Regions from separate parts of the Shewanella sp. POL2 genome, predicted to be linked through region 1. Evidence: predicted binding sites of a transcription regulator. Region 1 holds the regulator's gene; the other holds the start of a gene.
The links. Region 1 encodes LexA, which represses DNA repair genes until DNA is damaged. Its sites were predicted from a motif close to TACTGTATNNNNATACAGTA; they were not measured.

Region 1 (3,404 bases):
CAAGATATTCAATTGCCGTTTCACGCGCTTGGGTTTCAGAAATCTTCTTGCTCGCGGCTTCTTCCTGAATCGCCTTACGTAAGGATTCAGATTTCAGCAAGGAATGGAATAACGCCTGACGATTAGGCAACACAGGCCCCGTCATCACCTTACGTTGGCGACGGAAATGCACTCTCGCTACTCGAGCCAATTTATGGGCAATGCCCATATCGGTACCATGTTCGTCGGCCATGTAACGCAGCGATACCGCATTAGAAAATTGCACAAAGTTGTGACGGCCCAAAAATAGGATCATCAAGCACTTACGTAACCAAGTAGGGTTCTCGCGCTCAAGCACTGCCGCCTTCATGGTGTCGTCTTCTTTACCCGGAGTACGACCCCAATACAGACTCACAGGCACCAGCTGTATATCTAACTCTGGCTTTTCCTTATGGACGGCCAACAAACGCATAAAACATTCGAGGAATGGCTCATTGCTGGCGCGTTCACCAAATAAAGGCTTACGACCTTCAAGGCATACCACCCGTGGCGCCACAACGCCATTCACCACCAGCGGCTCGTAAGGGCTTGGCAAACCAAGTTTCGTGGTGATCTCGCTTAACGCAGCAATATCACTCAGGGATTCTGTTTTCATTACATAAGCAAGCGGTCTGGAGGCATCCAGATTCAGATCGGCAAAGGGATCCTGTGGCACAACAATAGTGTGCACTAAGTGCTTTTGGATCCAACGTAATGATTTCAACCAAAGAGAGTCTTGTTTAGGCATTATTCTTATGCAATGTAAGTACGTTCATTAGCCCCATAGAATACCAGATTCTAGAGAATATACCCAAACAACCTAAAGATGCAGGATTCAGCGGCTGATTTTAATGACTTAGTAACGCACTTTAGGCGACACCATTTATTGATACCGTGCAAATGGCATTCACCCCATAGATGACGATTACGGTTATTTGCAGATCTAGCTGACCAAGTTAAAAGTGGTTAATACTTGCACTACCAATAATACTGTATATACTAACAGTAACTGTATAGAAAAACAGGAAAGACCATGAGACCGTTGACGCCACGCCAAGCCGAAATTTTAGAGCTGATTAAACGTAATATTGCCGAGACTGGCATGCCACCCACTCGGGCCGAAATTGCCACCCGTTTGGGTTTTAAAAGTGCAAATGCCGCAGAAGAACACCTTAAGGCATTGGCGAAAAAAGGCTGCATCGAGATCATGCCTGGTACTTCCCGCGGGATCCGTCTCCCTGTAGAGGAAGAAGATAACCGCGAAACAGGCTTGCCACTGATTGGCCAAGTGGCAGCGGGTGAACCTATTCTCGCCCAAGAGCATGTCGAACAGTATTACCAAGTCGACCCCAGCATGTTCCACCCTGCTGCCGATTTCCTGCTGCGCGTAAAAGGCGACAGTATGAAGAATATCGGCATCCTTGAGGGTGACCTGCTTGCCGTTCATAAAGTACAACAAGCGCGCAATGGACAAGTTGTTGTTGCTCGCGTTGATGATGATGTAACCGTAAAACGCTTTGAAAAAAAAGGTAATTTAGTCTACCTACATGCCGAGAATGAAGACTATTCACCGATTAAAGTCGATTTGAGTTTCCAAAGTCTAACAATTGAAGGGCTCGCCGTAGGGGTGATCCGCAATGGAGATTGGCTATGAACAAACTATTAGGTAATGCCCCGCGTCACCCCGGTTTATGGCTAGATACGGTTCGAGATACAGAGACCGACTGGCAGCATACATCAATAGTCACTATGCCAACTCAGAGCCAAGGGCGCCAAGAGCTGACACAGCTGAGCAAACAACTTGCCCAACTGAGCCAACAGGGAAGATGGATAGTGCTCATCAACCCACCTAGTATTGGCTACAAGCAGCTATTAGCAAACGCAGGTGTGCGTATGGATCGCGTACTATTGGTTCACGCAAAAGATGAGGTCGAAACCCTTTGGGCGATGGAAAAAGCCTTAACCAGTGGCACATCTAGCGCAGTGATTACTTGGATTAACGCCCTAGATACTCGCGATAATCGTCGCCTACAAATTGTAGCAAAGAGCGCACGTGCAATGGGTATCGTGCTTGAAGGTTCAACGAATGACCAACCTTCTAGCACCAATCTCACACAATCGGCTAAATTTACTCAACCCGCATTTTTCAGCTCTGTTCATTAAAAATTTTTCACACCGTATTTAGCCTTGAAAGCCGCCTCACCTGTGAATGTGAGGCTTTTTTTTGGCAATTTTTCAGACAATTAGAAAAAGAAGTGATCTTGATCAATTTTTAAACAGCAAGTATGTTTGATTTAGGCGCACATGATATATGGCCTGTTTAGGCAGAAATATCGCGTTATTTTCGAATATCGCTCGCCCACAAAAATTGAGAATAATGGGTTTATTCAGCAGTATGTGCCAGTGTGGCTAATACCAGCAGTAACAATACTTGATCATAAGTAAGCCGCCAACGCACGTTGAAGTCAGAAACACTTTTTTGGGAACTGAAGAGTTTGCATAGAGTTGAGACTTACTGTGTTGCTCTTCTTTGTAGTTGCTATTTGCAATTAGCAGAGGAGAAGTCTTGTGAAGCAATGGTTGTATTGTTTACTCGTGGTGCTATTCGCCCCACCGTTGGCCGCAGCAGACATGCGGTTCAATATGACGCCTGGCGTAACAGAAATCAGTGGCAAGGTATACCACCTGCACATGACGATTCTGTATATCTGCTGCGCGATAGGCTTAGTGGTTTTTGGCGTGATGATTTATGCCATGATCAACCACAGAAAATCCAAGGGCGCGGTCGCGTCACACTTCCATGAGAGTACAAAAGTTGAGATCGCTTGGACGATAATTCCCTTTATCATTCTGATCTTAATGGCGATTCCGGCAACTAAAACTCTGATTGCCATGGAAGACCCCAGCAATGCCGATCTCACGGTAAAAGTCACAGGATCGCAATGGAAGTGGCATTACAGCTATTTCGATCAAGATATTGAGTTTTACAGTATTCTCGCCACACCAAGACCTCAAATCGAAGGTAGTGAGGCCAAGGGAGAGCACTACTTACTCGAGGTCGATAAGCCCCTTGTCCTGCCTGTAAATAGAAAAATCCGCTTTCTGATGACTTCTGAAGATGTTATCCATTCATGGTGGGTACCAGATTTTGCAGTGAAAAAAGATGCTAACCCAGGGTTTATCAACGAGGCGTGGACCCGTATCGATAAACCCGGCATTTACCGTGGCCAATGTGCCGAACTTTGCGGCAAAGATCATGGATTTATGCCGATAGTGGTTCGGGCACTGCCCGAAGCCGAGTTCGATGCTTGGGTTGCAGAACAAAAACAAGCTGCCAATGCCGCAGCGCAAGCCGCACAAGCCGCCTTATCACAAACACTGAGTAA
Region 2 (3,404 bases), on a different contig from region 1:
TACCAATCTGTTGTTCCTGATACATAATTGGGTAACGAAACAGAGTTTGTCGGGAATCCTTAGCGTGAATCGCCTTGCCCAACTGCATGGCTACGCCATCGATACTCTCTAAATTGACACTCGACACCATCGGCATCATGCCCAAGCCTGAAAGCAAATCAGATAACAGACCATGGTCCACATCCCAAAGTGACTTAGCAATAGTGGGTAAGATCGATTCGGAATATTCACGAATATCGGCAGTTGTATTATCAATGCTTTCTTGATAATTCCACACTAACTGCACCAGCATGGTCAGGACAGCAAAAAATGAGCTCACCCCAATAATAGTGAGCGTCATTCTATGACTGATGGAATGATTACGATGCTTCATGAATACCTATTAATTACTGTTGTGATAACTTATCCACTATTTGTGTCTTAAAAATCCCAGCCCAATCCCTTGCAACTAACTTCTGATAAAAAGCTGAGTCGGGATTAAGTACCCTAAAGAGTTCTATATCCTCATAGGAGGAATAACGTTGGGTCTCTTGGTATTGTTTGAGCTGAATCAACCCTAAGGCACCCGCTAAAAAATGCCCACCTCCAAGAGCACTCACTTTACGCTCTTGGCAGAGCGACAAAATCTCAGGGGAAGTATTAATCGAACTGACCAGTACATCACGTCCAGGTTCAAGGCCCTTTTCGCGGAGTGCTTTTACCACTCCGATAGCCATTTTATCGTTCGCCGTCCAGATTAAGGTTAAATCCGGATAACGGCTGAGCAAGGTTAATGTTTGATCATAAGCAATATCTTCACGCCATTGACCATATACCGTTTGAGTAACAATAACATTGGGTTGCATAAAGAAATAATCATTAGCGCCTTGAGTTCTTAACACTGATGCGGGCGTAGATTTATCGCCCGAGATTAATAAAACCTTAGCCTTTTTATTTTCTAAACGACTTAGCAAATTTTTAGCGGTATCAGCACCAATAGCATAGTTATCTGGGATAATCGCTGGTAATAAATAAGTTTGCCAATGTGGATCTGCCAATAAGTGTTCTCGCTCGGCGACAGAAATATCATTTAAAATCAATTGAACATATATGGGATATTGATAAAGCATCTGCAACATTTTTATCGCAGACTGCTTCTCATTCACTAAAATAATATGAGTAGGAAGTGATGGCTGAGATTTTAATAACGTTTCTAATTGAGCAATCATTTTAAAGTGATTACGATCTGAATGTATGATTTGCAAATTAATATCAAGCTTTGATGAAGCCACCTGCATTAATTTATCGACATCACCCCAAAAGCTATCCGTAACCGCGCCTGGATTAAAAAAAACCACATCCAATTTAGCCCACGCAGGCAAAGCAAAACACAGTATGCCTATCCATAAACAACGTAAACATAATAGATGCAAAGGCGAGTACTCCTCGACCGTGTTTCCCCGCATGTGATCCATCACAGAGGTCACTTTATTATTATCGATTCACAACCTTGTTACCGCATAATTACCAAAACAACCCAATGGCAACCAACACTTCGATTAAACCACAAAATAACAAAAAGTGTACTTTATAATAAAGAATATTAATTTTTGCTCCTGTTTTAGGCTCGAAATTATAGAATATTCATTTAATATTAATAAGATAACTCGACGTATAAGATAAGAGGCTATTTTTAATCCCAATATTAGGGCGTGTTGACGTTTCGAGATTAGATTTTGTTCGTTCTGGCAAGTTCGTGCTCGCGAAACGAGGAATGATGTGTAGTTATTCTACTCAAATGACGAGCGGCTCTTATGACAGAAAGTAAGAGCAAGAGCTTGCCAGACGAACCCTTCTGGCAGCATTGGCTGGCTTTTCTGCCGCGTTATCGTCCGTTTATGTAGAATAACTACACGGCACGGACTTTGCCTTGCATAAAAGCCAGCCTAATTGCTGCAAAAATAACCCTGAAACGTCAACACGCCCTAATCATTCAGCCTCTTTACATAGCGCACTTAACCGCAGTCGATCCCCCAAGATTGCCTTACGTTTATTCTCTGTTAGTATATGTATAAATTCACAGTGATTGAGTGCTAACGACTTGCAGCAATTGGATCTTGTTCCGATCACCGAACTCAAGGGCGTCGCCAAAAGAGTCGCGGAAAAACTCGCCAAACTCGGCATCACAACAGTACAAGATCTGCTGTTTCACTTGCCCCTGCGCTACGAAGACCGCACTCAAATCTATCCCATCGCCGCACTCATGCCCGGAAATTACGGCACCATTGAGGCCGAAATCCAGTCGACTCAAATCCTTCAAGGCCGTAAACGCATGCTCGTCTGCAATGTGCGTGACGATACTGGCAGCATGAGCCTACGCTTTTTTAACTTTTCAATGGCGCAGCGCAATGCGATGCAAAATGGATTAATGATCCGTGCCTATGGCGAAATTCGTCGCGGAAGTCATCAAGCGGAAATCGTGCACCCCGAATATAAAATCGTCTATCCGGGTGAGGATATTCACCTAAGCGATACACTTACGCCGATTTATCCCACCACCGAGGGCTTAAAACAGGCGAGTTGGATTAAGCTCACCGAACAGGCACTTGAATTATTAGAAGATGGCGGCTTGACCGAGTTATTACCCGCCCATTTGCAGCCAAACAACATGAGCCTAAAACAGGCGCTGCAAACCCTGCATCGCCCCCATGCGGGGATTTCACAATTTGATTTAGAGCTTGGTCAACACCCCGCGCAGCAGCGACTGGTGCAGGAAGAATTACTCGCCCACAACCTGAGTATGCTACGCCTTAGACAACGCAGTAACCTCGACGCCGCCGTGACCATGCATGCCACGGGGCAATTACTAAACCCTTTTCTCGCCTCACTGCCCTTTAAACCCACAGGCGCGCAGCAACGTGTCGTTGCCGAGATAGGTAAAGATTTAGCACAACCGCACCCCATGATGCGCTTAGTACAAGGGGATGTCGGCTCAGGCAAAACCTTAGTCGCCGCCCTCGCCGCCCTTCAAGCGATTGAAAACGGCTATCAAGTGGCCATGATGGCGCCTACCGAATTACTCGCCGAGCAGCATGCAGCTAACTTTGCCGCGTGGTTTGAACCACTAGGATTAAAAGTCGGTTGGCTTGCGGGTAAGCTTAAAGGCAAGGCGCGGGCGCAATCTTTAGCGGATATTGAATCTGGCGCAGCGCAAATGGTGATCGGTACCCACGCCATTTTTCAGCAACAGGTTATCTTCCATAGGCTCGCCTTAATTATCATCGACGAGCAGCACCGATTTGGTGTCCACCAGCGGATGGGACTCAGGGAAAAAGGTATCAATCAAGGGTTTCATCCCCATCAGTTGATTATGACGGCAACCCCGATCCCACGGACGTTAGCCATGACGGCCTACGCCGATCTCG

Region 2: recG (ATP-dependent DNA helicase RecG) is a predicted target of LexA. The motif match lies at 2,045-2,064, and genes of this name have one in related genera.

Annotation. Positions count from the first base shown of each region.
Region 1 covers NZ_AKZL01000012.1:11,372-14,775, reverse strand. The annotation lists gene plsB (glycerol-3-phosphate 1-O-acyltransferase PlsB) at 1-766, opposite strand, end outside; gene lexA (transcriptional repressor LexA) at 1,052-1,672, shown strand; gene SHEWPOL2_RS04760 (SulA-like leucine-rich domain-containing protein) at 1,669-2,181, shown strand; gene coxB (cytochrome c oxidase subunit II) at 2,587-3,404, shown strand, end outside.
Region 2 covers NZ_AKZL01000025.1:11,742-15,145, reverse strand. The annotation lists gene SHEWPOL2_RS08695 (GGDEF domain-containing protein) at 1-373, opposite strand, end outside; gene SHEWPOL2_RS08690 (ABC transporter substrate-binding protein) at 387-1,445, opposite strand; gene recG (ATP-dependent DNA helicase RecG) at 2,081-3,404, shown strand, end outside.